DNA from 4 places in the Cobetia sp. D5 genome. Region 2 is predicted to be linked to each of the others. Evidence: predicted binding sites of a transcription regulator. Region 2 holds the regulator's gene; each other region holds the start of a gene.
What was found. Region 2 encodes PhoB, which activates phosphate uptake and scavenging genes when phosphate is short. Its sites were predicted from a motif close to TGTCATANNNNTGTCANA; they were not measured.
Positions count from the first base shown of each region.

Region 1: ugpB (sn-glycerol-3-phosphate ABC transporter substrate-binding protein UgpB) is a predicted target of PhoB. The motif match lies at 4,165-4,182, and genes of this name have one in related genera.
Region 3: U0O11_RS01915 (CYTH domain-containing protein) is a predicted target of PhoB. The motif match lies at 3,335-3,352, and genes of this name have one in related genera.
Region 4: U0O11_RS11815 (alkaline phosphatase) is a predicted target of PhoB. The motif match lies at 3,738-3,755, and genes of this name have one in related genera.

Region 1 covers NZ_CP142020.1:738,718-746,724, forward strand. The annotation lists gene U0O11_RS03100 (sn-glycerol-3-phosphate import ATP-binding protein UgpC) at 1-629, opposite strand, end outside; gene ugpE (sn-glycerol-3-phosphate ABC transporter permease UgpE) at 725-1,570, opposite strand; gene ugpA (sn-glycerol-3-phosphate ABC transporter permease UgpA) at 1,570-2,445, opposite strand; gene ugpB (sn-glycerol-3-phosphate ABC transporter substrate-binding protein UgpB) at 2,646-4,016, opposite strand; gene U0O11_RS03120 (hypothetical protein) at 4,358-4,945, shown strand; gene U0O11_RS03125 (acyl-CoA dehydrogenase) at 5,078-7,546, opposite strand; gene betA (choline dehydrogenase) at 7,944-8,007, opposite strand, start outside.
Region 2 covers NZ_CP142020.1:4,161,005-4,169,011, forward strand. The annotation lists gene U0O11_RS17285 (chorismate--pyruvate lyase family protein) at 1-473, shown strand, start outside; gene ubiA (4-hydroxybenzoate octaprenyltransferase) at 540-1,430, shown strand; gene phoB (phosphate regulon transcriptional regulator PhoB) at 1,654-2,343, shown strand; gene phoR (phosphate regulon sensor histidine kinase PhoR) at 2,351-3,673, shown strand; gene cysZ (sulfate transporter CysZ) at 3,850-4,578, opposite strand; gene phoU (phosphate signaling complex protein PhoU) at 4,775-5,500, opposite strand; gene pstB (phosphate ABC transporter ATP-binding protein PstB) at 5,720-6,565, opposite strand; gene pstA (phosphate ABC transporter permease PstA) at 6,562-8,007, opposite strand, start outside.
Region 3 covers NZ_CP142020.1:417,623-425,629, reverse strand. The annotation lists gene argA (amino-acid N-acetyltransferase) at 1-897, opposite strand, end outside; gene U0O11_RS01925 (inorganic phosphate transporter) at 1,079-2,362, opposite strand; gene U0O11_RS01920 (TIGR00153 family protein) at 2,403-3,083, opposite strand; gene U0O11_RS01915 (CYTH domain-containing protein) at 3,559-4,569, shown strand; gene U0O11_RS01910 (ion transporter) at 4,721-5,782, shown strand; gene U0O11_RS01905 (L-threonylcarbamoyladenylate synthase) at 5,910-6,533, opposite strand; gene U0O11_RS01900 (PHP domain-containing protein) at 6,599-7,459, opposite strand; gene U0O11_RS01895 (septation protein A) at 7,828-8,007, shown strand, end outside.
Region 4 covers NZ_CP142020.1:2,840,578-2,848,584, reverse strand. The annotation lists gene U0O11_RS11835 (hypothetical protein) at 1-175, opposite strand, end outside; gene U0O11_RS11830 (DUF3465 domain-containing protein) at 205-711, shown strand; gene metG (methionine--tRNA ligase) at 826-2,877, opposite strand; gene U0O11_RS11820 (tellurite resistance TerB family protein) at 3,127-3,600, shown strand; gene U0O11_RS11815 (alkaline phosphatase) at 3,997-5,616, shown strand; gene U0O11_RS11810 (cell wall hydrolase) at 5,821-6,498, opposite strand; gene U0O11_RS11805 (RNA pseudouridine synthase) at 7,020-7,733, shown strand; gene apbC (iron-sulfur cluster carrier protein ApbC) at 7,896-8,007, shown strand, end outside.

The DNA of each region.
Region 1 (8,007 bases), 810 kb from region 2:
CCGTTCATCACCACCAGGCGGTCTGCCAGGGTCATGGCCTCGGTCTGATCATGGGTCACGTAGACGGAAGTGACCTTGAGACGCTTCTGCAGGCGACGGATCTCGAGACGCATCTGCACACGCAGCTTGGCGTCCAGATTCGAGAGTGGCTCATCGAACAGGAAGACCTGCGGCTTGCGCACGATGGCGCGTCCCATGGCGACACGCTGACGCTGGCCGCCGGAGAGCTGCTTGGGGCGGCGATCGAGCAGCTCGGTCAGGCCCAGCAGCTCGGCGGCCTCGCTGACGCGCTGCTGGATCTCGTCCTTGGGCGTGCGCCGGTTCTTGAGGCCGTAGGCCATGTTGTCGAACACGCTCATGTGCGGGTAGAGCGCGTAGTTCTGGAACACCATCGCGATGTCGCGCTCGGCGGGTTCCAGCTCATTGACGCGCTTGCCGTTGATCTCCAGATCGCCCTCGGAGATGTCCTCCAGGCCTGCCAGGGTGCGCAGGAGGGTCGACTTGCCACAGCCGGACGGGCCGACGATGACGATCAGCTCGCCTTCGCCGAAGGCCAGGTCGATGCCATGCAGGGCCTTGTAGCCATTGGGGTACTGCTTCTTGAGCTGCTTGAGCGCCAGTGTTGCCATGAGTTGTGTATCCAGAGCGGTGGCGTGACGGGCAAGTCTGTCCATCACGGCGTAACGGAGTCAGGGGGCGAGGTGTCGCGGGTCGGAGCGCGAGATCACTTCTCGCTGTCCACCAGGCCCTTGATGAAGTAGCGCTGCATGAACAGGATCACCAGTACCGGCGGGCCCATGGCCAGCAGCGTGGTGGCGGTGACGTCCTGCCACGGCACCAGGCCATCACCGGTGGTCAGCATGCGCTTGAGGCTGACGACGATGGTCAGGTAGTCGGCATCGGTGGTGATCAACAGCGGCCACAGATACTGGTTCCAGCCGTAGATGAACATGATCACGAACAGTGCCGCGATGTTGGTCTTCGACAGCGGCAGCAGGATGTCCTTGAGAAAGCGCCACGGCCCGGCGCCATCGATGCGCGCGGCCTCGACCAGCTCCGCCGGGATGGTCAGGTAGAACTGACGCAGCAGGAAGGTCGCGGTGGCGCTGGCGATCAGCGGCAGGATCAGGCCGGCGTAGCTGTCCAGCATGTTGAGGTCGGCCACCACCTTGAAGGTCGGTAGGATGCGCACCTCCACCGGCAGCATCAGGGTGATGAAGATCAGCCAGAAGCACAGCTTGCGGAAGCGGAACTCGAAGAAGACGATCGCGTAGGCGGCCAGCACCGAGATGATGATCTTGCCGATGGCGATGCCCAGTGCCATCAGCATCGAGTTGAACAACAGGGTCATCACGTCGGCGCCGAGACTGCTGACCGGGTCTGCCAGAAGCTGGCGGTAGTTGTCCAGGCCAGCCTCGCCGATCCAGACGGGGGCGACGTTGGAGTAGAGGTCACCCATCTCGTGGGTACTGGCGCTGAAGGCGATCCAGACCGGCAGGAAGAACAGTGCGCAGCCGACGATCAGCAGGGCATGGCTTGCGATATCAAGCCCGGGGCGGTTGTAGCGCATCAGTACTGCACCTTCTTCTCGACATACTTGAACTGGATCAGCGTCAGCACGCCGACGATGACCATCAACAGCACGGACTGGGCAGCACTCGAGCCCAGGTCCTGCCCGACGAAACCATCTTCATAGACCTTGTAGACCAGGGTGCGGGTCGAGCCGGCCGGACCGCCCTGGGTGGTGGCATCGATGGTGCCGAAGGTCTCGAAGAAGGCGTAGACCACGTTCATCACCAGCAGGAAGAAGCTGGTCGGCGAGAGCAGCGGGAAGGTGATGGTCCAGAAACGCCGCCAGGGGCCGGCGCGGTCCATCGCGGCCGCTTCCAGCAGGCTCTTGGGGATCGCCTGGAGACCTGCGAGGAAGAACACGAAGTTGTAGCTCATCTGCTTCCAGATCGAGGCCAGCACCACCAGCAACATGGCCTGATCGCCATTGAGCTTGTGGTTCCAGTCGATGCCGATGGCGGACAGCAGCTCCGGCAGAATGCCCAGCGTCGGGTCGAACAGAAACAGCCACAGCACCCCGGCCACGGCGGGTGCCACGGCGTAGGGCCAGATCAGCAGGGTCTTGTAGGCGTGTGCGCCGCGCAGCACGCGGTCGGCCAGTACGGCCAGCCCCAGCGCCAATGCCATGGCGCCGAAGGCCACTGCAAAGGAGAAATAGGTGGTCGTCCATAGTGTCGTGAGATATTCCGGCTCGCTCAGCACGCTGACGAAGTTGCTCAGCCCGGTGAATTCCCGCGAGAGCCCGAAGGCGTCCTCGACATAGAAGGCCTGTTCGATGGCCTGGTAGGCCGGCCAGAAGAAGAACACGGCCACGATCAGCAGCTGAGGCGCCAGCAGTATCCAGGGCGTGATGGGGTGTCGATTGAAATGGGCCATGCAGCAGGGGTCTCGCAAGCAAGGAGGGACTGGGTGGTTCCGTCGGTAGCATGGAGTCGGCAAACCTCGGCCGCTCCTGCGCCATCAAGCCGTGAGAGAAGGGAAAGGACACCGGATGTCGGATGCGCTTTCCGCTCTCTGGCTGGAGAAAATAGCGGGAGGGCGAGCCCGGCATGGGCCCGCCCCCGGTGTGGCGATGATCAGCCGTTGGCGCGTTCGAACTTCTCGAGCAGCGAATCGCCGCGCTTGACGGCGTTGTCGAGGCCGTCCTGCACGCTTTCCTTGCCGGAGAAGATCTTCTCCAGCTCTTCATTGATCACGTCACGAATCTGCACCATGTTGCCCAGGCGCAGGCCTTTGGAGTTCTCGGTCGGCGTCGCGGAGGTCATCTGGGTGATGGCGACGTCGGTGCCCGGGTTCTCGGCGTAGAAGCCCTGTTCGCGCGTCAGCTCTGCCGCGGCAGTCGTGATCGGCAGATAGCCGGTGAACTGGTGCCAGTCGGCCTGCACTTCAGGCTTTGAGAGGTACTGGAAGAACTTGGCGACGCCCTGGTATTCCTCATCGCTGTGACCGGACAGCACCCACAGCGAGGCGCCACCGATGATGGAATTCTGCGGCGTCTCGATCACGTCGCTGTCATAGGGCAGCGGTGCCACGCCGAACTCGAAGCCCTTGGCGCTTTCCTTGACGCCGGCATAGCTGGCGGAAGAGCCCATCATCATCGCGCACTCGCCGGAGTAGAACTTGGGTGCCGCGTCATCGAAGCGACCGCCGAACACGAAGCGCTTGTCGGCCTGCCAGTCATCGAGACGCTGAATGTGGTCGACCACGGCGGTCGTGTTGAATTCGAGGCGGGTATCGGTGCCGGCGAAGCCATTGGCCTGGCTGGCGAAGGGCACGTCATTGCGCGCCGAGAAGTTCTCCAGCATCACCCAGGATGGCCAGGTGGTGGTCAGGCCACAGCTGGCGGCGCCGGAATCGACGACCTTCTTGAGCGCAGCGCCCATTTCCTGCCAGGTCTGCGGGAGGGAGTCGACGCCTGCCTTGGCCAGCACGTCCTTGTTGTAGTAGGTCACTGGCGTGGAGGAGTTGAACGGCATCGACAGCATCTTGCCGTCGGTGTCGGTGTAATAGCCGGTGACGGCAGACAGGTAGGCGTTCGGGTCGAAGGCGGTGCCTTCCTTAGGCGCGAAGTCTGCCATCAGCTGATGCACCGGGACGATCGCACCCTTGGCGCTCATCATGGTGGCGGTGCCGACCTCGAAGATCTGCACGATGTCCGGGCCCTTGCCGGCGCGGAAGGCGGCGATGGCGGAGGTCATGGTCTCGGAGTAGTTGCCCTTGAAGACCGGCTTGACGACGTAGTCGTCCTGGCTTGCATTGAAGTCGGCCGCGATCTCGTCGACCTTCTTGCCGAGCCCGCCCCCCATGGCGTGCCACCATTCCACCTCGGTGGCGGCGAGGGCACTGGCGGAGGCGGAGGCGAAACCGATGGCCAGTGCGAGGCTGGCGAGGCGACGAGTCGCGGTGGCAGTCGTACGGGTGCTTGCATGATAGGTCGGGCGGCGCATGGTCAAACTCCTGAGAGGTTCCCCTGGCCAGCTTCCGCAACAAAGAAGAAGGACGCTGGCCGCTGACGATCGATGGCGACGATCAAGTGAACATTTTCTTGTTCTTTTGATGATCGTCCGAAAAGCGTAGACGACTCTATAGCGCCCGCCTTACAACTTTGTGACAGGAAGATGTTCATTCGAGCGAGGCTGAACTTATGGCTGAGCAGCCGGTGTGTGGCGCCGCCAGCTCGGCTCAGGCTGGCAAGCGAGGCGCCGGGGGCAACTCAAGGCCGGAATAAGCGGCCGGCGAGCGAGTGTGCTAGTCTTGCGCGCTGAAAATGCCTGTGGCGGAGAACGCGATGAAAGTGGTTGAAGTGAGTGCCGGTGCCCGACGTGATGCCTGTCTGGCGATGCTGTGCGCCGAAGTCCATGGCCGCGAGGGTGGTCTGGATGCGCTGGTGAGTTACGCCGGCGTGCGTGGGGTGTGGTTCGAGAATGAGATGGCGCGCCTGTTCGCGCTGGTCGACGATGCCGAGCGCATCCACTCTGCCGCGCTGCTGGTACTCGACGAGAACGCACGTGGCCTGAATCTGGCGCTGTGGGCGACACCGACGGTGCATCGCGGTCACGACCACGGCATCGCGCTGGTCTCCCAGCTGTCCGATCACGGCCGCCTGCAGGTGCGCATCACCGACAGCTCACTGGTCAGCGTGCTGCGTCGCGCCGGCATCAACGACTGGCTGGAGGCCGAGGCCGAAGGCGATCAACCGCGCGAGCTGGTCGGCATGAATCCGGCGGCGCGTGTCGGCAACCTGGCGGCCCTCGACGCGCCGCTGCGCCTGGACCGCGAGCGCATCAAGCGCTCCTTCAAGGCGCGCCCGAAGGACTTCGAGACCTACAAGAACGCCTTCGTGCGTGACCTGGAGCACTTCGCGCGTCATATCTGAGGATGAGATGACGCAAGCGAATGACATGCTCACCAAGACAAAGGCCCCGCTCATTGAGCGGGGCCTTTGTGGTTCAGCGATCAGTGATCAGTGATCAATTCCTGCGCCGATCAAGCGGGCGTCGGCCAGTCATCAGGCGGCGTCCTGCTGCGGGTTGGAGGCGGTGCCGTCACTCGCCATCGGCTTGCGCACGAAGGCGTCGAATTCGAAGTGGTCGACGGTCAGCATGTCGAGTACCTCGGCTTCGAAGACGCGCATGAAGTCGCCATCCTCGGCGGACAGGATGCCTGCCTCGACCGCCGCTTCGATACGCGCTTCCGGAGACAGTGCGTCGGCCGGAATCTCGCCCTTGTGGTAGGCCTTGGCCAGCGCCTTGTAGATCGGCTCGGCGCGCGGGTAGTCCTTGAGCAGCGCGTTGTAGCGGGCGAGGGCATTGTCCTGCTGGCCTTCGTCCTGGGCGTCCCAGGTGTTGTCGATCAGCTTGGCACGCAGTGCAGTGTCGGTGGAGACGGCTCGGGCGATCTCGCGGGTCAGGCTGTCCTTGGGCATGGCGAACTGACGGCCACGCGGCAGGGCGATCACGCGCAGGGCAGTGCCCAGTGCACGGTTGGGCAGGTTGGCGAACAGCTCATCCAGTGCCTTTTCCGCGCGGTGCAGCAGCCACTGCATGCTGAAGTGGAACAGCGCCTCTTCGTGTTCGCAGGCTTCGGTTTCGTGCCACTGCTTGAGCGTCAGTGACGCCAGATAGAGGTTGGAGAGCACGTCGCCCAGGCGCGCCGACAGCATCTCGCGCGCCTTGAGGCTGGAACCGAGACTTGCCATGGCCGCGTCGGCAGACAGCGAGAAGGCGGCGCTGAAGCGGTTGATGTGGCTGGCGTAGGGCGTGGCGACGGCGTCGAAGCCAGTGGCCTTGCCGCCGATGCCGAAGCTCTGGGTGAAGGCGCGTGCCGCGTTGCCGAAGATCAGGCCGGCATGGCGGAAGAAGGCCTTGTCGAAGGCGTTCAGGTCATCGGCGTCCTTGGCGGCCAGCTCCTCCAGCACGTAAGGATGGCAGCGGATCGCGCCCTGACCGAAGATCATCAGGTTGCGGGTCATGATGTTGGCACCTTCCACCGTGATCGAGACCGGGGTGCCAGCGTAGGCCACGCCGATGTAGTTGCGCGGGCCAAGCGTCACGCCGCGTCCGCCGTGGATGTCCATGCCGTCGGCCAGCAGCGAGCGGGCCATCTCGGTCAGCTGGCTCTTGAGGATGGCGGAGGGCACCGCCGGCTTGTGGCCATTGTCGATCATGTTGGCGGTGTGCAGCACCGACGCCTGGCTGATGTAGTTCATCGCGGCCATGCGTGCCAGGGGCTCCTGCACGCCTTCCATCTCGGCCACCGGCAGATTGAACTGACGACGGATGCGCGCAAAGCCGGCGCTCCAGCCCAGTGCGTAGCGCGAGATGCCCGCGGAGCCGGACGGCAGGGTGATACAGCGACCCACCGACAGACACTCGACCAGCATCTTCCAGCCCTGGCCGGCCATCTGCTCACCACCGATCAGATAGCTGAGCGGAATGAAGACGTCCTTGCCGAAGATCGGGCCATTCATGAACGGCGCGCCGATCGGGTGGTGACGACGGCCGATGTCCATGCCGTCGGTGTCGCGCGGAATCAGGGCGCAGGTGATGCCGATGTCTTCCACGTCACCCAGCAGGTGCTCGGGGTCGAACATGCGGAAGGCCAGGCCGACCACGGTGGCGACCGGCGCCAGGGTGATCCAGCGCTTCTCGAAGTTCAGGCGAATGCCGACGACTTCCTCGCCGTCATGCATGCCGCGACACACGATGCCGGTGTCCGGGATGGAGGTCGCGTCACTGCCGGCACGCGGGCCGGTCAGACCGAAACACGGAATCTCGCGGCCATCGGCCAGGCGAGGCAGGTAATGGTTCTTCTGTTCTTCGCTGCCGTACTTGAGCAGCAGCTCGCCCGGGCCGAGGGAGTTGGGCACGCCGACGGTGACCATCAGCGTCTCGTTGACCGCCAGCTTCTGCAGCACCAGCGACTGCGCCTTGGTCGAGAAGCCCAGGCCGCCATATTCCTTGGGAATGATCATGCCGAAGAACTTCTCGCGCTTGAGGTATTCCCACAGCGCTTCGGGCAGATCGGCACGCTCACGCGCGATCTCCCAGCTGTTGGTCATGCCGCAGGCGACAGAGCATTGATCGTCGATGAAGGCCTGCTCTTCGCTGGAGATGCCGTCGTTGCGCTGTGCGGTCAGGGTGTCCCACTGCGGCTTGCCGGAAAAGAGCTCGGCGTCCCAGAACACGGTGCCGGCTTCCAGCGCCACCTTCTCGGTGTCCGAGACCTTGGGGGAGACCTTCTTGAACATCGCGAACAGGCGCGGGCTGAGCCACTTGCTGCGCAGGGCCGGCAGGCCACACACCGCGACCAGTGCCGCGCCGATCAGCAGCAGGCAACCCAGTACCGGTGCGTCGACCGCCAGGCCGACGATACCGATGATGGCGAGAACGCCGATGGCCGCGAGGGCCCCGGCTTCGCGTGCCATGACGGCCAACAGACCGGCAACAGCGACAAGGATGAGGATGAGCTGCGTCATGGCAGGATCTCCGGGTGGCGAGGGATGGTGTCTTTGCATGGCGTTTCTACAGCGTAGCAGCCATGCGTTTAGAACAGTTGTTTGAATTCTCTTCAGCGTATCCCATGTTGCCCGACCCTGCAGTACGTCCAAGGTCTAAGGTGTGCGGATTCATTCTCGAAAAGGGCAGTCGCCCGGGGGAGGCAGTCGGCGAGCGCCAGACCGGGCTGAGTGAAAGCTGTCTGGCAGGCATGAAAAAGGCCCCGCAATGCGGGGCCTTGGACGATCGATAGCGCTTGCGTGCGTGAGGTCAGACTACCTGTCGCAGGCGTTGACTCGCACGGGCTATGGCGTTGATCAGTGCTCAGTCATTGATCAGTGCTTAGCCATTGACCAGTGCTCAGTCATTGATCAGTGCTTAGCCATTGATCGGAGCGGAGTCGATCTTGCGCTTGGCGGGCTTCTTGGCCGGCGTGCCGGGT
Region 2 (8,007 bases):
TGACCCAGCGTCTTGCCAGCGCCATGCAACAGCAGGATGAACGCGATGGCCAGTCCATTCAGGGCCTGCGCGTGCGCCTGCTGCTGCAGGACACCGGCCCCGCGCGGCTGGATGAGGCACGCCTGCTGGGCATCGGCCCACGCCGGCATGTCTGGCGGCGCGAAGTGGCACTCTGTCATGGCGATACGCCATGGGTGATCGCACGCTCGCTGGCGGCGCTGGACCTGGCCCACGGTCATCGCCTCTCGACGCTGGGCGAACGCTCGCTGGGCCATTGGCTGTTTCGCCAGCCCGACCTGACCCGCAGCGCCATCGATGTCAGCCGCGCCCCGCTGGTGCTTTCGAGCCCCAGGCCGCTGGCCCGCACCACCAGCCTGTGGATGCGCCGGTCGATGTTCTCGCATGGTCGCTTCAAGGTGCTGGTGCAGGAGGGCTTCACGCCGGCCTTCCAGCACGCGCTGCAGCTGGCCTGAGCCTTGCTGGCCGACTGGCCTCATTTCTCTCTTCCCTTGCCCACTACCACCCGCCCAGGAGCCCCGATGACCGCGTCATCCACTTCCGCCGCTTCGCGTCCTTCCAGACTGGCCGACTACCTCGCCCTGACACGGCTGGACCGCCCCATCGGCACCTGGCTGCTGATGTGGCCGACCCTGTGGGCACTGTGGCTGGCGGCAGATGGCATTCCCGAGCGCACGACCCTACTGATCTTCATCGCCGGGGTCTATCTGATGCGCGCCGCCGGCTGCGTGATCAACGACTACGCCGACCGCCATTGGGACAAGCATGTCGAGCGCACGCGAGATCGGCCGCTGACCTCGGGTCGCATTTCGGAGCGCGAGGCGCTGACGCTGTTCGGGGGGCTGGTCGCGGCCGCCTTCGTGCTGGTGTGCTTCACCAACCTGACCACGGTGCTGCTGTCGATCGTCGCCGTGCTGCTGGCGGCCAGCTACCCGTTCATGAAGCGCTTCCATCATCTGCCTCAGGTGGTGCTGGGCGCCGCCTTCGGCTGGGCGATTCCGATGGCGTTCGCCGCGACGCTGGAGGAGGTGCCAACCTACGGCTGGTGGCTGTTCGCGGCCAACCTGATGTGGACGGTGGCCTACGACACCGCCTATGCGATGGTCGATCGCAACGACGACCTCAAGGTGGGCATCAAGTCCACCGCCGTGCTGTTCGGGCGTGCCGACAAGCTGATGATCGGCCTGTTGCAGCTGGGCATGCTGGTGATGTTGATCGGCATCGGCCTGCACCTGGCGCTGGGCATCTTCTACTGGCTGGGGCTGGCTGCCGCCGCCGTCACCTTCGTCTGGCAGCAACGTCTGATCCGTGAGCGTGAGCGTGCGCCCTGCTTCCAGGCGTTCCTCAACAATCATTGGACGGGGCTGCTGATCTTCGCCGGTATCGCCCTGGCGACCTGGCCGATGAGCTGACTCCTGCATAAACATTAGTATTATTTAAATTAAAGCGACCCCTGCCCTCTGTTGCTTCCCAGCCCACGGATCATGCCTGCCTGCCGCGCCTCCAAGGTGGCTGGCAGGCTTGCGTGCAAGCTGCCATGCTGGCAGTTGTCATCTCGTTGTCATATAAGCGGGTTGTAATCGTCATCGACTTGTCATTCTGGCGCGTGCGCCGACTGCTGCATGGGATCTAGCGATGAGCTCCAAGACCGTACTGATTGTCGACGATGAATCCTCGATTCGCGAGATGATCGCCGTTGCCCTCGAAATGGCGGATTACCGCGTGCTGGAGGCAGACAATGCCCAGGACGCCCACGCCATCGTCGTCGATGAAAAGCCCGATCTGCTGTTGCTGGACTGGATGATGCCGGGCACCAGTGGCCTGGAGCTCGCGCGGCGTCTCAAGCGTGACGAGACCACCTCGGAGCTGCCGATCATCCTGTTGACCGCCAAGGGCGAGGAAGACAACAAGATTCAAGGCCTGGAAGCCGGTGCCGACGACTACATCACCAAGCCCTTCTCGCCGCGCGAGCTGGTCGCCCGTCTCAAGGCCGTGCTGCGTCGCACCACTCCCAAGGGGGTCGAGGAGGCGGTGGAAGTCGAAGGCCTGATGCTCGACCCGGCCAGCCACCGCGTCACCGCCCACGGCAACTCGCTGGATGTCGGCCCGACCGAATATCGCCTGCTGCAGTTCTTCATGACGCATCAGGAGCGTGCCTACACGCGCAGCCAGCTGCTCGATCAGGTATGGGGCGGCAACGTCTATGTCGAGGAGCGCACCGTGGACGTGCACATCCGTCGCCTGCGCAAGGCGCTGGGCACAGGCCATCAGCATCTGATCCAGACCGTCCGCGGCACCGGTTACCGCTTCAGCGCTCAGGCCTGAGGGATTCATGCGCTATTGGACCAACGAGCTATGGCGCCTCGGCTACCTTGCCGGTGGCTTCGGCCTGATCGGTGGCCTGCTGGGCCATCTGGGCTGGGGCCTGGCGCTGGGCCTTTCGCTGTATCTGTTCGTCCATCTCAAGCACTTGAAGAGCCTCTACACCTGGCTGATCACCAATCCCCATGAAGAGCCGCCGCCCGGCGATGGCGTCTGGGGAGACCTGCTCGATCGCCTTTACCGCTACCAGAAGGGCCAGCGTCAGGCTCAGGAGCGACTGCGCAGCATCCTCAACCGTATCCAGGAATCCTCCGAGGCCATGCGCGACGGCCTGGTGATGCTGGACAACCACGGTGACATGGAATGGTGGAACAGCGCTGCCGAGCAGCTGGTCGGTCTCAAGGCCAGCCACGACCGTGGCCAGCACATCACCAACTATCTGCGTGACCCCGTCTTCATCGACTACTTCAATCGGCTGGCCTACCGCGAGCCGCTGACACTCCAGTCGCCGCTGTCTGACAACCTGACGCTGCAGATCTCCATCACCCTGTTCGGTGACAACGAGCGTCTGGTCATGCTGCGTGACGTCACCCGCCTCTATCGTCTTGAAGAGATGCGCCGCGACTTCGTGGCCAATGTCTCCCATGAGCTGCGCACGCCGCTGACGGTACTGGCCGGCTATCTCGAGACCTACTCCGATTACGCCGATGACCTGCCACCGCGCTGGCAGCGTGGACTGGGCCAGATGCAGAGCCAGACCGATCGCATGCAGCACCTGGTCGAGGACCTGCTGACCCTGTCACGCCTGGAAACCGACGAGCTGTCCGACAATGGTCGCTGCATCGACATGAGCGCCCTGCTCGGCCATATCCGCGACGACGCCGAAGGCCTGTCCCAGGGGCGCCACACCTTCTCCATCGAGGCCGATGCCAGCCTGTCACTGCGCGGTGAGGAGCAGGAGCTGCGCAGCGCGATCTCGAATCTGGTCTTCAATGCGGTGCGCTACACCCCCGAAGACTGTCACATCACCCTGCGCTGGAAGGCGGATGACCAGGGCCTGCTGGTCGAGGTGGAAGATGACGGGGACGGCATCGACCCGGTGCACCTGCCGCGTCTGACCGAGCGCTTCTACCGCATCGACAAGGGCCGCAGCACCGCCACGGGAGGCACCGGCCTCGGGCTTGCCATCGTCAAGCATGTGCTGATTCGTCATCAGGGCCATCTGGAGATCGACAGCCACCCCGGCGAGGGTGCGCGCTTCCGCTGTCACTTCCCCGACGAGCGAGCCTGTCAGGCGAGAGCTCCCCAGGCCAGCAGTGAGCTAGCCCAGTGATGGGCTGATTCAGTGATGGACGCCAGCCCAACGCAGAACGCCCCGCAGCCACCTCGAAAGGAGGCGACTGCGGGGCGTTTCGTTTGGTCAATCAGACGACGCTGCGGCTATTTCAGCGACGTGCCAACTTAGCGACGAGTCAGTTCAGCGACAAGCCAGCTCTGCGACAGGCTGTCTCAACGACGCGGCGCCGGCAACTGACGGTAGTGGCTCTGCCACATCAGTACCGCCCCGGCGACGGCGCCCGGGATGAACAGCAGATTGGCCAGCGGCACCAGCGTCATGACGAACACCGCGGCGCCGAAGGTCAGTGAGGGCCACCAGCGCGCCTTGAGGCGCTGCTTCATGTCACCGAAGCTGACCTGATGGTTGTCCATCGGGTAGTCGAGGTACTGGATCGACATGCTCCAGGCCGAGAACAGTCCCCACAACAGCGGCGAGAGCAGGTTCAGGCCCGGGATGAAGCCGATGATGAACAGCGCGATCATGCGCGGGATGAAGTAGCCCAGCTTGGCCATTTCACGCCCCAGCGAGTCGACGCCGATCTTCATCAGGCCACGATCATCGTCGATCAGGGTGCCATCCAGACGATGCTCGACCTTCTCGGCCAGAATGCCGTAGAAGGGCGCGGCGATCAGGTTGGTCACCAGGCTGAAGGTGAAGAACACCACCAGCAACAGACTCACCACCAGCACCGGCCAGATCAACCAGCTGAGCCACTCCAGCCACGCCGGTACCTTGAGCATCCAGTAATCGATCCAGCCACCGAACTGGTTGAACAACACCCACAGCGTGATGCTGTAGAGCACCAGGTTGATCGCCAGCGGTACGAATACGAAGCGGCGCAGCCCGGGGGTATAGACCATGCGGGTCCCGCGGACCAGCGCCGATACGGCATCAATCATGCGACGTCCTCGTCATCTCAAAAGAACCGGCCAGCCAGCGGGCTGACCGGAGCCACACCCTAGCACTCCCGCCTGCGCGGCGCAGCTGTCGGCCGCCTGACACCGCTCGCGCTCCCACGACGCAATCGCCCCGCGGCCTGCCGGTGGGCAGGTGCGGGGCGAAAGAGGCGACACAGGGGCAGGGAAGCGCGTCAGCTCACTTCTTGTCCAGGTCCTGCGGCTTCAGATCATGGGTATCGGTGTGACGCACGTCCACGCCCTTGACCAGGAAGATGACGTACTCGGCCAGGTTGTCGGCGTGGTCACCGATGCGCTCCAGCGCACGCAGAATCCACATCACGTTGAGCACCGGCGTGATCTGGCGCGCATCTTCCATCATGAAGGTCATCAGCGAGCGCATCGCGCTCTGATATTCCAGATCCACCGAGGCATCTTCACGCAGCACCTTGAGGGCAAGGTCGGTATCGAAGCGCGCGAAGGCCGTCAGGGAGTCACGCACCATGCTGCGCACGTGCTGGCTGAGATGACGCACCTCGACCATGCCGCGCGGGCTCTGGCCATTCTCGACCAGCGAGATGGCGTTGCGTGCGATCTTGCTCGATTCATCGCCGATACGCTCGAGATCGGAGGTGGCGCGGATGACGGCCAGCACCAGGCGCAGGTCGGAAGCCGCCGGCTGACGGCGGGCCAGCACCCGGGTGCACTCGTCATCGATCTTGAGCTGCATGTCGTTGACAGCCTTGTCGTTGTCGCGCACCCGCGTGGCGGTTTCACTGTCGCCTTCCAGCAATGCCGTGACGGCATCCTGCAGCTGCTTCTCTACCAGTCCGCCCATGGCCAGCAGGTGTGTCTTCAGTGCATCCAGCTCGTGATTGAACTGCTCTGAGATATGCTTGCCGTGCGAATCGCTGGTGATATCCATTTCCCTCTCCCGGAAAGTCGCCCACCGAGTCAGGGGGCGTGACATGAATGACGTGACAAGTATGGCCCACTACTGACTGACACAGCGGGCTCCCCCTCAGCATGCCGACACTTGATTGCAGTTATGTTTCACCCATGGCGCAAAGGCGGTATCTGGCCGCCATCGTCAGCAATATCAGGGCGAAAAGGCTACCCGGCTGCACGTTCGCGCATGAGCGCGCTAACCGAAACGCCCCGTGATGTAGTCTTCCGTCTGGCGGCGCCGCGGGTTGGTGAACAGCTGATCCGTCGGGGCGAATTCCACCAGGCGGCCCTCATGCAGGAAGGCGGTATCGTCTGAGACCCGCGCGGCCTGCTGCATGTTGTGCGTGACGATGATCAGCGTCAGGCGCGAGCGCAGCGAACGGATCAGCTCCTCGATCTTGAGCGTCGAGATGGGGTCCAGCGCCGAGGCCGGTTCATCCAGCAGCAGCACCTCCGGCTCGACCGCCAGCGTCCGCGCGATCACCAGCCGCTGTTGCTGGCCTCCCGAGAGCCCCAGCGCGCTGTCGTGCAGGCGATCCTTCACTTCTTCCCACAGCGCCGCGGAGCGCAGGCAGGATTCGACCTTGTCATCGAGGTGGCGCTTGTCATTCTCGCCGACCAGCCGCAGCCCGAAGGCCACGTTCTCGTAGACCGACATCGGAAAGGGATTGGGCGTCTGGAAGACCATGCCTATCCGGCGGCGCAGCATCGGCACGTCCACGCCGCGCGCATGAATGTCCTCGCCCTCGAGCAGCACCTTGCCGGAAAGACGTGACTGTTCGTCGAGATCGGTCATGCGATTGAAGGTACGCAACAGACTCGACTTGCCGCAGCCGGAAGGGCCGATGAAGGCCGTCACGCGCTTGCGTGCGATCTGCAGGCTGACATCCTCCAGTGCGCGTCGCGTCTGGTTCTCCTTGCCGACACGTGCCTGATAATCGAGGCTCAGGTGGCGGGTTTCCAGGCAGATGTCCTCAGCCGGCCGCGCAGGCGTCTCCTGAAGAAACAACTGGGGCTTGGGCTGTTCAGAGTCACGCCTCATTCGGTGGCTCCCTTGTAACGTTGTGCCAGCATGTGACGCAGGCGAATGGCACTCAGATTGAGGCATAGAATCACGACCACCAGCACCAGCGCGGTCGCGTAGACCAGCGGCCGACTGCTGAAGGCATCGCTGCTCTGGAAGGCCAGATCATAGACCTGATGCCCCAGATGCATGAATTTGCGGTCCAGATGCAGCCACGGGAAGCTGTCATCCAGCGGCAGGTCCGGGGCCAGCTTGACCACTCCGACCAGCATCAGCGGCGCGACTTCACCCGCCGCACGCGCCACGGCCAGAATCAGCCCCGTCATCAGCGCCGGCGAGGCCGCCGGGATCACCACGCGCTTGAGCGTTTCCAGGCGTGTTGCCCCCAGCGCCAGCGCGCCTTCGCGCAGACGACGCGGCACGCGCGCCAGCCCCTCTTCCGTGGCGACGATCACCACCGGCAAGGTCAGCAGGGCCAGCGTCAGCGAGGCCCACAGAATGCCGCCGGTCCCGAAGGTCGGCGTCGGCAGCCGCTCGGAGTAGAACAGCTCATCGATTCCGGCGCCCAGTCCATAGACGAAGAAACCGAGGCCGAATACGCCGTAGACGATGGAGGGCACCCCGGCCAGGTTGCGCAGCGCGATGCGCGTCAGGCGCGTCAGGCGCCCCTGATGGGCCACCTCGTGCAGATAGAGCGCCGCCATCACGCCGAAGGGCATCACCATGATCGACATCAGCACCACCATCAGCACGGTGCCGAAGATGGCGGGCCAGACGCCACCGAAGCCCTCGGTAGGCGCGCCGGCCACGAAGTCACGGAAACGCTTGAACGTCATCATCAGCCGGCCGCTGAAGCCCATCGCATTGGGCCGCCAGGCATTGCGGATATCATCGAGCGCGATGCGGCCTTCGTAGCCGCCATTGCCGCCCAGCAGCAACTGACCGCCCGCCAGGGCATCCCGCAGGGCACTCAGCTGACCTTCACGCTCGATGAAGGCGCTGCGTACCTCCTCCAACTCCTCCTGCATCTCCAGCTCGAGCTCAGCGTCCTCTTGAGTCTGCGCCGCGTCACCGTCAGCAGTGGCGCTGCGCCGGGATTCGAGCGACTGCTGCAACGCCTGATAGCGACTGCTCAAGACTTCACTGTCCAGGCGTAGCGCCTGCAGCTGACGGCGCTCGCTCTCGATCATCTTCAGGCGGGCAAACAGTGGCTCGGCGTCCTCGGACAAGGGCCGGCCAGGCCCGTCGCCGACATCGGGCGTGTGGTCCATCTCCCCCGTCATCGGGTCACTCAGCGCCCGTGGCATGCCGTAGAGAGTGCGACCGTCGCGCATTTCCAGCATCAGCGCCTGGCTGGGGAAGGTCATCCTGTCGAGCAGCGTCTCCGGCAGCCACTGCCAGCTGGCCGCGGCCCCGTCACGCGAGGATGTCTGCAGCAACCACCATTGCTGGCGAGCGTC
Region 3 (8,007 bases), 490 kb from region 2:
ATCCTCGAGCCGCGCCTTGCGCAGCTGCTCATAGCCCTGACGCGTGATCATGGTGCCGATGCCGTCACGGGTGAACAGCTCGCCCAGCAGGGCGTCCCGGTCGCGCCAGCTCAACAGGTGAGTGCGCCCGACGCCGCGCCGTGCGGCGCCACAGGCAGCAGCCAGATGGCGCGACAGCTCACTGTCGTCATCGCGGGGCGGCGCCATCAGTGCGGCTTCCTCCGGATTGAGCTGACGCAGCAGCTCGCCGTCTTCGCCGAACAGGCCCTCCCCCTCACCAAGCAGGATCAGCTTGTCAGCGGCCAGCGCCACGGCGGCGTGTTCGGCGACCTCAGCGGCGTCCAGATCGAACACCTCGCCGGTGCTGGAATAGCCCAGCGGCGGCAGCACGACGATGGCCTGCTGCGAGAGCAGCCCCTGGATCGCCTCACTGCGCACGCGGCGCACCTCGCCACCATGCAGGAAGTCGACGCCATGACGCACACCCAGCGGCTTGGCCATCACCAGATTGCCGGAGACGGCGGAGAGCTCCACGCCATGCAGCGGCGTATTGGGCAGCCCCTGGGACAGACTCGCCTCAAGGCGCAGACGCAGCGTGGCGACCTGCTGCTCCAGATGGCCGAGAATCTCGCGCGTCACCACCCAGCGGCCCTGATGGCGGTCCGCCTCGATACCGGCAGCCTGCAACGCCTCGGCCACCTGCGGGCGCACCCCGAACACCACCACCAGCTTCACGCCGAGGGTATGCAGCAACGCCAGATCCTGTATCAACTGCGTTCGTCGTGACGAGGACAGGGCATCGCCCTCGATCAGAATGACGAAGGTACGGCCACGATGGGCATTGATATAGGGAGAGGAGTTGCGAAACCAGTCCGCGAAGGGGAAACGCGTGTTCAAGAGCCAGCTCCGGGCAGGAGAGAGGGAAAATGGCATGTCAGGCATGCCCATGAATCATCATATCAGCGCCGCAGCCTGCACGGCGAGCGGTGCCCCTGACATCCATGTGTCAGACACGAGAAAGGCGACCCGAAGGTCGCCTTTCTCGTTTTACCAATTCAGCTCTGGATCATGCGTCGGCTTAGCCGAACATGCCCTTGAACATGAAGAAGAACAGGATCGACAGGATCGCACCGGCCGGCAGAGTGATCAGCCAGGACATCACGATGGTGCCGATGACACGCAGGTTGAGCGCTGCCATGCCGCGTGCCAGGCCCACCCCCAGCACCGCACCGACGAGGGTGTGGGTGGTGGAGATCGGCAGGCCGGTGCCGGAGGCCAGCACGACGGTCGAGGCGGCGGCCAGCGTGGCCGCGAAGCCGCGTGACGGCGTCAGCTCGGTAATGCCGGTGCCGACAGTGGCAATGACGCGACGACCATAGGTGACCAGGCCGACGACGATACCGCCGCCACCCAGCACGAGGACCCACCACGGCATGCTCGCCTTGGCGCCGATCTGACCGGCAGAGTCGACGACGCTGATGATGGCCGCCAGCGGACCGACCGCATTGGCCACGTCGTTGGAGCCGTGGGCGAAGGCCATCGCACAGGCGGTGAACATCATCAGCAGGCCGAATACCTTCTCGACGCCGCTGAAGTCGAAGTCGTCACCGGTGGCGCGATTCTTCTCCTTGAGGCGTGAACGCGCGACCTTGCGCTCCATCAGCACGCCGATACCCATCACGATGGCGCCGATGACGACGGCCAGCAGCAGGCTGGATTCGAAGCTCAGGTGCAGGCCGACATGCTTGAGGCCCTTGACCATGGTCACCATCGAGATGATGAAGCCGACCAGGAACATGTACATCGGCACGTAGCGCTTGGCGGCCGCGAACGGGTCTTCGTTGTCGAAGATCAGCGTCTGCACGGACTTGAACAGCACGAAGGCGATGGAGCCCGCCAGCAGCGGCGAGACCAGCCAGGAGGCCGCGATCTGACCGACCTTGGTCCATTCGACGGCATCCACACCCAGACCCGCAGCGGAGAAGCCGACGATGGCGCCGACGATGGAGTGGGTGGTCGAGACCGGCCAGCCCTTCATGGAAGCGATCAGCAGCCAGATACCGGCGGCCAGCAGCGAGGCCAGCATGCCGTAGACCAGGAACTGCGGATTCTCGATCAGCAGTGACGGGTCGATGATGCCCTTGCGGATGGTGTCAGTCACCTCACCACCGGCAAGCCAGGCACCGAGGAATTCGAAGATCACGGCGATGATGATCGCCTGCTTGATGGTGATCGCCTTGGAACCTACCGAGGTTCCCATGGCATTGGCGACGTCATTCGCACCCACACCCCATGCCATGAAGAAACCGAACAGACAGGCAAGAATGACGAGCACATCGCCGTATTGAGCAATGATGGACATAGAAGACTCTTGGACAGATGGCAGGACGTCCTGATGGCGCTCAGCGCGCCATCAGGATCTGCAGTCGGGTACCGACCTTTTCCGCTTGGTCAGCCACATCGCCGACCCAATCGATGATCTTGTAGAGGAAGATCACATCGACGGGCGGGAGACTGGCTTCCAGCGAGAACAGGGTCTGGCGGATGGCGATCTGCTGTTCGTCGGACTGCTTCTCGAGCTCATGCAGCTCGTTGATCAGCTTGTCGACCAGCTCGCTCATGTTGCGCCCGAAACCGGACTCGACGAGGTCTTCCAGTTCACCCAACGCACGACGCGCCTGGCAGACCGATTCGACCGCAGTCTTGAGATACTCACGCATGGCGGGCACCAGTGCGGTGGGTATCTGCATATGACGACCCAGCATGATCCCGGCGATGTCCTTGGTGACATTCGCGATGGAATCCTGGACATGGATCAGCTCGAGAAGGTCGGAGCGCGAGACCGGCAGGAACAGCGAGTTGGGCAGGTTGAGACGCAGCTGCGTCTTCAACTCGTCCGCTTCACGCTCCAGCCCGCTGATGGTCTTGCGAATGCTGGCTGCCTGCTCCCAATCACCCTGCTCGCAGGCGTCGAAGAAGGTCAGCAAGTGCTGGGCGCACTCGTCGGTCTTGATGATGTGGGTGTGCAGCGCCTTGAAAGGCGAGCGCCCGAACATCGAAGAGAAAGGGTTGGTCGTTACCATAGTGGCCGTCGGCGTTAAGGATTGACGCGCGGAGTGTAGCAAAGCCTTTGTGACGATCACATAACTTTCATCGTAACGTCATGATACCGCCTTGCTGTTGTCATTTACGCAACAACAGCGGCAGTTCGGGGGAACACGAAGGATTCCAGAAGAGAGATTGTCATGTAGCGGCAGGACCCGTGGTCGCTGGCTTTATCCACTGTTCGTAATATAACCAAGGACGTGACGACAGGCAATTGCTGTCACTTCAATGTCATCATGCTGTCATATAAGTGTGATTCGGCCGACAGACCGATATCCCGCATGCCCTTCCGCCCTCCCCGCGCTTGCCTTGCCGCGGGCCAGGCGCGAGCATGAGACACATGAGCCTTCACCACCATGCACCACGCTTGCCGGAGGCTCTGCGGTCCTGGCGCTGCTGTCACACTCATCCGTCAGCATCTGTCTTCTTTCATCCGTACAGGGAGTGCCCATCATGGCGCAGGAAATCGAACTCAAACTGGCACTGTCTCAACCCGTCATTGATCGCGATGCCATTCTGGAGACACTGGCGAGCATTGCAGAACTGGCAACGGTCGCCCCCAGGCGGCGCTGGCTGGCCAACACCTACTTCGACACCCCCGAGCATGCGCTGGAGCGCGCGCGCATGGCGCTGCGGCTGCGCCAGAGCGGTGAGGATGCCGACAGCACGGGTGCCCTGCGCCAGACGCTCAAGACCAGCGGCGAGAGCCATGGCGGACTGCATTCTCGCGGCGAATGGGAGTGGGAGCTGCCCGAGGGCCAGACCGGCCTCGACCTCGACGGCCTGCGTGATCTGCCGCCCTTGCAGGCGCTGGAAGGCGGCGCCCGCGAGCAGCTGCTGAGTGCACTCGCGCCCAGCTTCAGCACCGATTTCGAGCGCCATGCCTGGCAGATCGACGTCAAGGCGACACGCAGCGACGAGAATGTGAGCGACGAGCAGGTCACCGTCGGCGTCGAGATGGCGCTGGACCTGGGCGCGGTGAAGGCCAGTGGTCGCGAAGTGGCCATCCAGGAGATCGAGCTCGAGCTGACCGGCGGCGAAGAACTCGCCCCCGAGGTGAGAGAAGGCGTGCTCTGGCAGCTGGCGGATTCACTGGCCAGCCGCCTGGCACTGCGCCCGGCGGATGCCAGCAAGGCCAAGCGCGGTGCGGCGCTGCGGGATGGCGAATGGCATGAGAAAACTCTGGATACCGCTGACCCCGGCGCGCTGCTGTCCGCCGCCATCGATGCGCTCGATGCCCACGCCGACCGCCAGGCGAAAGACGACCTCAAGTGGCACGCGCATGCGCTGGCCGCCCTGTCGGCCCTCGCATCACGACTGGCCGCCTGCCAGCATCCCGGCCATATCCACGCAGTGGCGCTGGTCGAGGCGCTGGAAAGCAGCGACGGCGACGCCTCACAGGACTGGGCGACTCGCGACTTCGGCCAGCACAGCCTGTCACTGCTCGCGACGCTGCGCGGCTGAACCTCAAAACGACACTGACTGCCCAGCCGCCAGGCGCTAGACCACTGGCTGATGGACAACGGCCGGGCAGTCATTGAAGGTCACACACTGAGACATCCCCGATACGCCCTGACATTCATCCGGCGTCGTCACGCCCGTCAAGGAAGCCTGCATGCCTGAACGCCAGGGCCCTGCCAATGAATATGGCAGCACGCCGCAAAGCCCCCCAGCGACACCCTCGCACCCCAGTGACTACGAGCCCGCGACGGGCCGCCTGCGCGCGCGGCTGTTCCACTGGATCTTCGAATCCGACACCAAGGCGGCCAAGGCCTTCGATATCGGCCTGATCCTGATGATCTTCGCCAGTGTCGCCGTGGTGATGCTCGACAGCGTGCCCTCGCTGAATGCGCAATACGGCGAGCTGTTCCGCATCATGGAGTGGGGCTTCACGATCATCTTCACGCTGGAATACGCCGTCCGCCTCTACTGCCTGAAGCATCCCGGCACCTGGGCCAAGGGCTTCTACGGCGTGCTCGACCTGCTGTCGATCGCCCCCACCTGGCTGTCGCTGCTGATTCCGGGCGCCCAGGCCCTGCTGGTGGTGCGCGTACTGCGTGTGCTGCGCCTGTTCCGCGTGTTGCGCCTGATGGCCTTCGTCGGCGAGGGCCGCATGCTGGTCGAGGCCATGACGCGCAGTCGGCGCAAGATCCTGCTGTTCTTCATCACCGTGCTCAGCATCGTCACGGTGTTCGGCGCTCTGATCTATCTGATCGAGCCGCCCGAGGCCGGCTTCACCTCCATCCCCAAGGCGCTCTACTGGGGCGTGGTGACGCTGACGACGGTGGGCTATGGCGACATCGCGCCCATCACGCCGCTGGGGCAGTTCATCTCGGCGCTGATGATGATTCTCGGCTACTCGATTCTCGCCGTGCCCACCGGGGTGTTCTCGGCCGAGGTCCTCAACGGCCTGCGCATGCAGCAGACCAGCGACGAAGCCTGCCCGGGCTGTGGTCGTGAAGGCCATGATCGCAACGCCAAGTACTGCAAGTTCTGCGGCACCTGGCTGGACGAGGACACCCGCGACCCGCGCGAGCCGGAACCTGAGCCTGAACCGGAACCGGAGCCTGAACCTGAGACAGAGCCGGAGCCCGAATCCGCGCCTGACGCAGAGACGCCATCGGGGGATGAGACCGCCTCCCCAGGCGACGACTCCCCTGACCGCGACCGCAGTTGACGAAGCCGAGAATCACTCAGCACACGACAACTCCTCGGAAATGACAACGCCCCCGCGACCGCAAGGTCCGGGGGCGTCTTCGTATGGCAAGGCGATGTCAGCGCCGTGAAGCGCTACGCTGTCACGATCACTCCGTGAAGCTCGAGATATCGCCGCGCCCTTCGCGCACGATCACCGGCGGCAGCTCGCGCAGGTCCACCACACTGGTGGTCTCGAAGCTGCAGGCGCCACCGTCGATGACCAGATCCAGCGCGTGTCCGAAGCGCTCGCGAATCTCTTCGGCGTCTGTCATCGGCAGCTCCTCACCCGGCGGAATCAGCGTCACGCTCATCAGCGGTTCGCGATGGGTTTCCAGCAGGGCGTGGGTGATGGCGTGGTCTGGCACGCGCACGCCGATGGAGCGACGCTTGGGGTGCAGCAGCAGGCGCGGCACTTCGGAAGTCGCCTGCAGGATGAAGGTGTAGGCGCCCGGCGTGTGACTCTTGAGCAGGCGGAAGATGGCGTTGTCGACCTTGGCGTAGGTGCCGATTTCCGAGAGGTCAGAACACACCAGGGTAAAGTTGTGCTTGTCGTCCAGCTGACGCAGGCGCTTGATGCGCTCGATGGCCTTCTTCTCGCCCAGATGACAACCCAGCGCGTAGCCGGAGTCGGTCGGATAGGCAATCACGCCACCCTGCTGGATGATGGTGACGGCCTGATCGATGAGGCGTTTCTGGGGATTTTCGGGATGAATCTGGAAGAACTGTCCCATGCGGTGCTCCTTGCGTCTGGGCACCAGCCCGGCAGGCGGACTGGCGTCACGGTGATCTCTTGATATCACATGGAGGCAGCGTCGGCCGCAAAAAAGGGCGCAATGCGCGGATGACACCACACGGGCGGCACCTTGGTGCGGGGCGGCGGACTCATGCTGCCGGGCGCCAGCGGGCCGCCAGGGAAGTGGAAGTCACTGCCGACGGAGGCATAGAGCCCCAGCTCATCCAGCTGACGCGCCAGGTCACGCGCGCGATCGATATTCTGGAAGCCGCTGACCAGCTCCGCGCCTTCGCCGCCGGCGGCAATGAAGTCACGCAGCAGCTCGCCACGCTTGGTGCGCGTCAGCTTGTAGCGCATCGGGTGCGCCATCACGGCGATGCCACCATCGGCACGCACCCAGCCCACCGCCTCTTCCATCTCCGGCCAGTGCGCCTTGACGTCGCCTTTCTGACCCGCGCCCAGATGCCGCTTGAAGGCGTCCTGCAGATTGCGTGCAATCCCGGCCTCGACCAGCGCGCGGGCGAAATCCGGTCGTGACAGCGGGCGGTCGCCTGAGCCACTCAGCGTAGCCTGTTCCCGGGCGCGCTCGAAGGCATTCTCGAGCCCGAGCTTTTCCATGCGCGTGGCGATCTCGTGGCTGCGGCGTTCACGCGCCTCGTGCTGCTGCTTGAGACCGGCACTCAGCGCATCGCCGGCGCCCTCGGGCATCAACGCCACGATGTGGATGGTCTGGTTGCGCCAGCGGACCGACAGCTCACAGCCGGGCAGCAACGAGATTCCCTCGGCGCGGGCGGCCTGCTGGGCCTCGAAGATGCCTTCCATGCTGTCGTGATCGGTCAGTGACATGCGTGACAGACCGCGCCGCGCGGCCAGCGCCACCAGCTCTGTCGGTGCCATGCCGCCATCGGAGGCGGTGGAATGCATGTGCAGGTCGATGTCCGGCACCTCGATATCGGAATCGAAGCGCTCCGGCAGCGGGCGAAACTCGATCGGCTTGCGGGATGCGGAAATCGGCGAAGAGTCGGACAGGACGTCGGACACGGGGAACCTCTCGGGATGAACGTCTGTGCCACGCGATGCCTGAGATGCAGGCGATCCAGCGGGCCAGACGTCGGGCAGTATTGGCTGCGATGCGCGCCCGGACACACAGGGGCTTTGTCAGCAGGCAGCAATGGCGGCAGAATGAGCACATGCAGGCAGGGGTGCGCCGCTGGTGTCAGACAGGATACCACTCGCACAGGCCCTTGCCTTCCCGACGGCTGCGTCGTCGTGTTCAGGAGTGCGCATTACCCATGAAGATGTTGCTCGACTTTCTGCCGATCGTGATCTTCTTCGCCGTCTACAAGATGACTGGCGACATGATCATGGCTACCGCCGTGTTGATTCCCGCGACCCTCGCGCAGGTGCTGTACATCTACTGGCGCCACAAGCGCGTCGAGAAGATGCAGCTGGTCACCCTGGCGCTGGTCGTC
Region 4 (8,007 bases), 1.3 Mb from region 2:
GCGCGGCGGTATTATACGCAAGATGCTGCTGGCCGACAGCCTGTAGCGTGGCAAGCGAGGCGTAGTGTTGCCAGCATGAGACGACCATTGTTTCGCGTTTTGCTTGGTTCTTGAAGTAATAAAGAAGAATTCCTTTATTACTTTTATTGATTATGGCGTGATCAGAGACTTTCACGTCATCCGGGGTGGCACAAGGAGCGGGATATGCGCAGGACAGGAACACGCGGCCGTCGGCCGTTATGGGTCATCATTCTGGTGGTGGCGATGGCGGGCATCTCGCAGCTGACGGGCAATGGCAACTTCTCGCTCTCCCAGCTGTGGAATGACTTCCAGTCGCCGCAGGCCGAGGCGACTCAGGGGGAAGGTGCTTCCTCGGCAGACGAAAGCCGACTCAGGCGCGCCATCAGTGCCCAGCAGAGTGATGTGCAGGTGCGGGGCGTGGGTGAGGTGACGCGTCTGCTCAGGGATGATCTCAAGGGCAGCCGTCATCAGAAGTTCCTGATCCGGGTCGCGGGCGGCACCACCATTCTGGTGGCGCACAACATCGATCTCGCGCCACGCATCGACAGTCTTCAGGTCGGTGATCGCATCGGCTTCTACGGGGAATATGAGTGGACCGACAAGGGCGGCGTGATCCACTGGACGCATCATGATCCCGGTGGCCGTCATGTGGATGGCTGGCTGGAGCATGCCGGTCGCCGCTACGAGTAGCCGTCCCGCCGGCCGGATGTGACGCATGAACGACAACGCCCCGCCAGAGAGTCTCTGACGGGGCGTTGTGCTGAAGAGGCTTCAGTGAGGCTGAATCAGCGCATCATCACTGTATCAAGTCACGCGCTGACCCGGCTTGGCACCGGTGTGCGGCTCCAGCAGGTAGATGCCTTCGTCGTCACCGGCGGCCAGCACCATGCCCTCGGACACGCCGAAGCGCATCTTGCGCGGCGCCAGGTTGGCGACCATCACCGTCAGACGACCTTCCAGCGCTTCCGGCGCGTAGGCGGACTTGATGCCGGAGAACACGGTGCGCGTCTCGCCACCGATATCCAGCGTCAGCTTGAGCAGCTTGGCCGCCTTCTCGACGTGCTCCGCCTTGACGATCTTCGCCACGCGCAGGTCGGTCTTCATGAAGGTATCAAAGTCGATCTCGTCGGCGATCGGGTCGGCGTCGAGCGGGCTCGGCGCGGCCGCGGCTTCGGCCTTGGCGGTGCCGTCCTTGATCTTCTGCTCCTCGACCAGCACTTCGCGCGAGGCTTCGAGCATCTTGTCGATGCGCTCCGGCTCGACGCGGGTCAGCAGCGGCTTGAACTTGTTGATCGCATGATCGGTCAGCACGCTTTCACGGCTGGCCCAGTCGAGGCTCTCGAGGTTCAGGAAGTCGCGCGCCTTGTCGGTCAGCTCCGGGATCACCGGCGCCAGATAGACCATCAGCTGGCGGAACAGGTTGATGCCCACGGAGCAGACGTCGAGCACTTCCTGCTCGCGGCCGTCTTCCTTGGCCATCGCCCACGGCGCCTTGTCGGCGATGTAGGTGTTGGCTTCATCGGCCAGCTCCATCACCTTGCGCATGGCGCGCGCGAACTCACGGGCTTCGAAGTCCGCCGCGATGCCTTCGCCAGCGGCGATGAAGCGCTCGACCAGCTCCGGCTCGGCGCAGGTGGCGGACAGCTTGCCGTCGCCGAACTTCTTGACGAAACCGGCGCAGCGGCTGGCGATGTTGACCACCTTGCCGACCAGGTCGGAATTCACGCGGGCGGTGAAGTCGTCGAGGTTGAGGTCGAGATCATCGACGCCGGAGGTCAGCTTGGCGGCGAAGTAGTAGCGCAGGTATTCCGGGTTGAGGAACTGCGCGTAGGTGTCGGCCTTGATGAAGGTGCCGCGCGACTTGGACATCTTGGCGCCATTGACGGTCACGAAACCGTGGCAGTTGACGCCGGTCGGGGTGCGCATGCCGGCACCTTCCAGCATCGCCGGCCAGAACAGGGCGTGGAAGTAGACGATGTCCTTGCCGATGAAGTGATAGACCTCGGCGTCGGAATCGGCCTTCCAGTAGCTGTCGAAGTCGATGCCCTGCTTCTCGCACAGGTTCTGGAAGCTGGCGAGGTAGCCGATCGGCGCGTCCAGCCACACGTAGAAGTACTTGCCCGGCGCGTCGGGAATCTCGAAGCCGAAGTAGGGCGCATCGCGGGAGATGTCCCACTCGGCCAGACCCGCCTCGAACCATTCCTGCAGCTTGTTGGAAATCTGGCTCTGCACGCGGCCGCTCTTGGTCCACTCCTGCAGGAACTCGGCGAAGTTCGGCAGCTTGAAGAAGTAGTGGGTGGACGTGCGCATTTCCGGCGTGGCGCCGGAGATGGCCGAGACCGGATCGATCAGCTCGGCCGGCGTGTAGGCCGCGCCGCAGGCTTCACAGTTGTCACCGTACTGGTCTTCGGTCTTGCACTTCGGGCAGGTGCCCTTGATGAAGCGGTCGGCGAGGAACAGGCCCTTGACCGGATCGAACATCTGCTCGATATCGCGTGTGGCGATATGGCCGGCATCGCGCAGCGCCAGATAGATGCGCTCGCTGTGGGCGCGGTTTTCCGGCGAGTGGGTGGAGTGATAGTTGTCAAAGCCGACGCCGAACTTGGCGAAGTCGGCCTGATGCTCGTCACTCACACGCTGGATCAGCTGCTCGGCGGTGACACCTTCCTGCTCGGCACGCAGCATGATGGCGGTGCCGTGGGCGTCATCGGCGCACACGTAATGGCACTCGTGGCCACGGCTTTTCTGGAAGCGTACCCAGATGTCGGTCTGGATGTACTCAAGCAGGTGACCCAGGTGGATCGACCCATTGGCATAGGGCAGGGCACTGGTAACCAGAATCTTGCGCGCTGACATGAGGCCTCGTCTTGACGGTAAAGGGCGCCTGCTGCGCAGTGCGCAGCCACTCGCCGGGATGACTCGTGATAAGGGGCGAACGCATCGCCCCGTCGGGATGGGCGCTACTATATCGCGAAGGTGCGGGCGGCGCGAAGGGCGCGTCGCGTCACCGGCAACGCTGGCGTGCGCAACTGCGAGGTTGCAACCCGTGCCGCTGCCCTCATGAAGGATTCAAGGACACTACATTTTCCGTTCCTGGAGGTCAGCATGCCAGCACAGCTATCCGTCGCCGGTCAGATCAATCGTCTCATCCGCCAGGTGATGATGCCCGGCAGCAACGCCCGTCCCAACGAGGAGCCCGGCCCGGAACTCGCCATGGCCGTGCTGATGTTCGAGGTGGTACGCGCCGATGACCATCTCGATGTGCGCGAACGTGAAGCCCTGGCGCGCCAGCTGGCCGAGCGCTTCTCGCTGGGGGATGAGGAACTTGCCAGCCTGCTGACCCAGGCCGAGCAGGATGCCGAACAGGCCACGGACCACTACCGTTTCGTCAAGCAGCTCAACGAGCACATAAGCCTCGAGGAGCGCAGCGAGCTGATCGGCATGCTCTGGGAGCTGGCCTACGCCGATGGCGAGCTGGACCCGCAGGAAGAGCATCGCATCCGCCGTCTTGCCGGCCTGCTGCATGTCAGCCACAGCGAGTTCATCCGCACCAAGCTGGCGGCACAGCCGGACACCTGATCCGTCAGGAATTTTGGGAAGGGTGTCCCTGTCCACCCCTTAGGCACACGCCCCTATTACGACACCCCCAAGCAGACGCCCCCGTTGCCAATGGCAGCGGGGGCGTCGTGTTTGCGGCTTCTGGTCGCAGTGTCGTCTGTCATTAATCTGACATCTGCATGTCATCCTTTCGTCATGAATTGTCCTGTAGCCGGGCCATTGATATGGACGGCTCTGCTTGCGTCGTCAATAGTGAAGCGCATGCTCCAGTTGGCACCTTGGGTGCCGCCATGTGAGCAGATCGCGATTCATTTCTGACCAACAAGCGCTCCGTTCGAACACAGACGTACAGACTTGCACGAGTATCGTATGTGCCCGGGTAACACGGATGCCAACAACGATAAGGGAACACGGAAGATGACCATGATGATGCCTCATCAGAACCGGCAAGGACGATGGTGTCGAAAAGGGTGGGCCGTCGTTGCGCTGACGGGAAGCATGAGCTGGATGCCGCTGGCCAATGCGGCAGAGATCAAGAATGTCATTCTGATGATTGGCGATGGTATGGGGCCCCAGCAGGTTGGCATGCTGGAGACATACGCCAATCGTGCGCCGGATTCGATATATCAGGGGCGTTCGACGGCACTCTACCAGCTGGCGAAGGAAGGCGTGGTGGGCGCTTCATTGACTCACCCTGAAGATGCCGTAGTAGTGGATTCGGCCTGTTCAGCGACTCAGCTCTCGACGGGTATCTTCACCGGGGGCGAGGTGATCGGCATAGATTCAGAGGGTAATCGGGTGGAAACCGTCCTCGAGCTTGCCAAACGAGTCGGCAAGGCCACCGGATTGGTGTCCGATACGCGCCTGACCCACGCGACTCCGGCGGCCTTCGCCGCCCACCAGCCGCATCGTTCACTGGAAAATGCCATTGCCGAAGACATGCTCATGACCGGGCCGGATGTCATGCTGTCGGGAGGGTTGCGTCACTTCGTGCCACAGTCCGTCAGTGAGCCGGGGGAAAGCGCGGGCAGTGTCGAGACGCTGATGCAAGGTGCCTGGTCGCCAACCTCCAAGCGCAAGGATGAACGAAATCTGCTCCAGGAAGCTGCAGATCAAGGCTATGGGCTAGCCTTTACGCGTGATCAGATGGCCGCACTCAATGGCACCAAGGTATTGGGGCTATTCGCCAACTCGGGTATGGCGGATGGTATCAGCTATCGAGATAGCCATGATGACCCACAGCGTCAGCAGCCGACCCTGCATGAGATGACCCAGAAAGCACTGTCAATGCTGGAACAGGATGATGATGGTTTCTTTTTGATGGTCGAGGGTGGCCAGATCGACTGGGCCGCGCATTCCAATGATGCGGGCACCATGCTCAATGAACTGATCAAGTTCGATGAGGCCGTGCAAGGTGTCTATGACTGGGCGCGAGAGCGAGACGATACAATAATCCTGGTAACGGCCGACCATGAGACGGGGGCATTCGGCTTCAGTTATTCCAGCGCCAATTTACCGGCAGCGCAGAAGAAATCAGGCCCTGCATTCGCAGATCAGGATTACGCTCCCAATTTCAATTTTGGTGACTTCTCGATTCTGGACAGTCTCTATGAGCAGAAGCAGACCTATTACGAGCTGCTCAGTGATTTCGAGGCACTACCGCAAGGTGAGCGCACACCGGCGCGCTTGATGGCGGCTGTCAATGGCAATAGTGACTTCCAGATTACCGAAGCCCAGGCAGCTGAAGTACTGGCCAACAAGCCCAACCCCTATCATGTGGATGGACATAGTTACCTCGGGGTCAGCGAGGTGCCGGCAGTTCACGACTTCGACGCCTTCTTCCCCTATAACGATCGCGGCAACCTGCTGGCGCGGGCATTGGCGACACAGCAAAACACCGTCTGGGGGACTGGTACGCACACCCATACGCCAGTCAACGTCTTTGCATGGGGGCCAGCCAACGACATCTTGCCGGTCTCGTCCATCCTGCACCATTCCGAGATAGGGCAGTATCTGAAGACAGTGGTAGCGAAGTAGCCGGACTCGGCCCATTTCTGAAGATTGAGTGATGATATGCCCCAGAAGGCCCCTGATGAGTGAATCATCAGGGGCCTTCTGGTTTGTCTGTTTCTTGTACGGTCTTCCCGTCACGGTCTTGTATGTGACATGGCGCTGGCGTGCGGCATGTCAGGCAACTTGCTGGTGATGGTTCTACCCGTCATGCCCTGGTGAGAGGGTGAGTCAGTTGCGATAGAACAGGTGCTGACCGATGCGCGCGGTGCGCACGAAGCGCTTGGCCCAGTAGGGCGTGGCGTAGCGGGCGTGGAAGTAGAGGGCGCCGTCGGTGACGTCTTCCAGCTGATGGTTGAGCGCCTGACGGGCCACGTCGCGTGCCTCGGCGTAGGCGGCGGGTTCGCGAATGCGGTCGGAGCGACCGTCACACCACCAGGAGAACTGGCAGCTGCCGCTTTCGCCACCCTGCTTGACCACGCCGCACAGGCTGTCGGGGAAGCGCGGGTCGGCGGCGCGATTGATCACCACATTGACGATGCCCTGCATGCCGCTTCTGCCTTCGCCCTTGGCTTCCCAGTAGGCGGCGCGCGCCAGGCAGGTCAGCGGGTCGTCCACCGGACGCTGGCCGTTGGGGTCGATCGCCTTGGCGCCGGCCTTGCTGAGCAGCAGGCTCTCCGGCACATCGCTCTCGCCTTGCACCAGCAGGCTTTCCAGCCGTTCGGCCTTGACGGCTGCCTTGGCCGCGGTGGTCGGGGCGGCAGGCGCGTCCGAGGCGTGCGGCGCGGAGCAGCCCGCGGCCAGCGTCAGGCCGAAGATCAGTACCAGATGACGAAGCGTGCGTGCACTGCTGATGGCGTAGCGCCGAGTGTGAGTCAGTGGGCGGCGCGATGTGGGAGATAAACGCATGCAAGATACCTGTGAACGTGGCCTGGGAAGCGCAGCAAGGCGGGATGGCGCGCAGGGTCAATCCGGGTTGATCGCACACCTTCGGCTGGCGAGTCACTGACTGAGACTGAAGCGTTGGCCACCGGCTTCCTCGGTAGCGACAGTCGACGCGCAAGCGCATCAGTTTGCCTGACCCTGACCTTGTATGGCCCTGAGTGAGCTTCAACGCAACTCTGACGCTTTGCCGCGCAAAGGGTTCCGCAACTGTCACCACGCGGTTGCGTAGTGGATCAGATGCGCTGGCGGAGAGCGTCGAAGGACCTGGTAAGGCGCATCAAATGATCTGCTCAAGCACACTGCGCCGATTTCTGGCCACGCAGCCTAGCATCTTCAGCGCGTCTCGTCCGTGCCATCCTCGGCGCATGCCGTTATCATGGCGGGCTAGCCTTGATGACCCTGTCAGGCTGTCCCACTTCTTTTTATCTGCGCTTCTGCGTGCTGCTGCTCTGCCTGTTGCCTGCGTCGCTGCCCCGAGAGTCCCCATGACCGAACCCGTCCGTCTTTCCAAGTTTCTGGCCCATCAGCAGGGCATCTCGCGCCGTGAGGCCGAGCATCTCATCGCCAAGGGGGTGGTACGTGTCGCGGGCGAGATCGTGGAAGCGCCTTTCTTCAAGGTCACCGATGAGGAAGTCACCGTCGATGACGGCGCCAGCATGGCACCCATCGAGCCGCTGACCCTGGTCTGGTATCAGCCGCCGGGCACGCCGCTGCCGGACCCGCTGACCCTGCGTGACGGCGCGCCGCGCAGTGCGCTCGACAACAGCGGTGCCGACTGGCTCAAGGTGCATTTCCTGTCCCAGCAGCCGCTGGCCGAGCTCGGCGAAGACGAATCCGGTCTCGCGGTGTGGTCACAGAACCGTGGCGTGATCCGCAAGCTGGGTGATGACCTGGACCAGCTGGAGCAGGAATACGTCGTCGAGGTGGAAGGGACACTGGATGACGAAGGCCTCAAGCGTATCGGCTTCGCGCTGTGCGCCGACATCCGCGGCCGCAAGCCCAAGGTCAGCATCAGCTGGCAGAGCGACACCCGTCTGCGCATCGCCATGAAGCGGGTGCCGGTGGGGGGGATCCGCGGCGCGGTCGAGGAGCAGGGCCTCAAGGTGATCGAGGTGCGTCGTCTGCGTCTGGGCGCGATTCTGCTCGGTCGCATGGCGCCGGGCGAGTGGCGCTTCCTGCCGGTCGACGTGCGCTTCTGAGACGTGCGCTTCTGATTTGCTCCCAGGGCCATGGCTTCCTGAGGCATGGCTCCCATGGACATGCTTCATCGGCTTGGCCCGTGTAGCGGTGGCAGGCATACTGTGCCCATCGTGTTCCACGGCTTTTTTCGCTGACAGTTCAGACGCCTGCGCGCCACGTTCATCGCGCCGCGCAGGCCGTCACAGGAGTTTCAAGGTATGGAAGGTATCAAGCACATTGTCGCGGTCGCTTCCGGCAAGGGTGGCGTTGGCAAGTCCACCGTCACCGCCAATC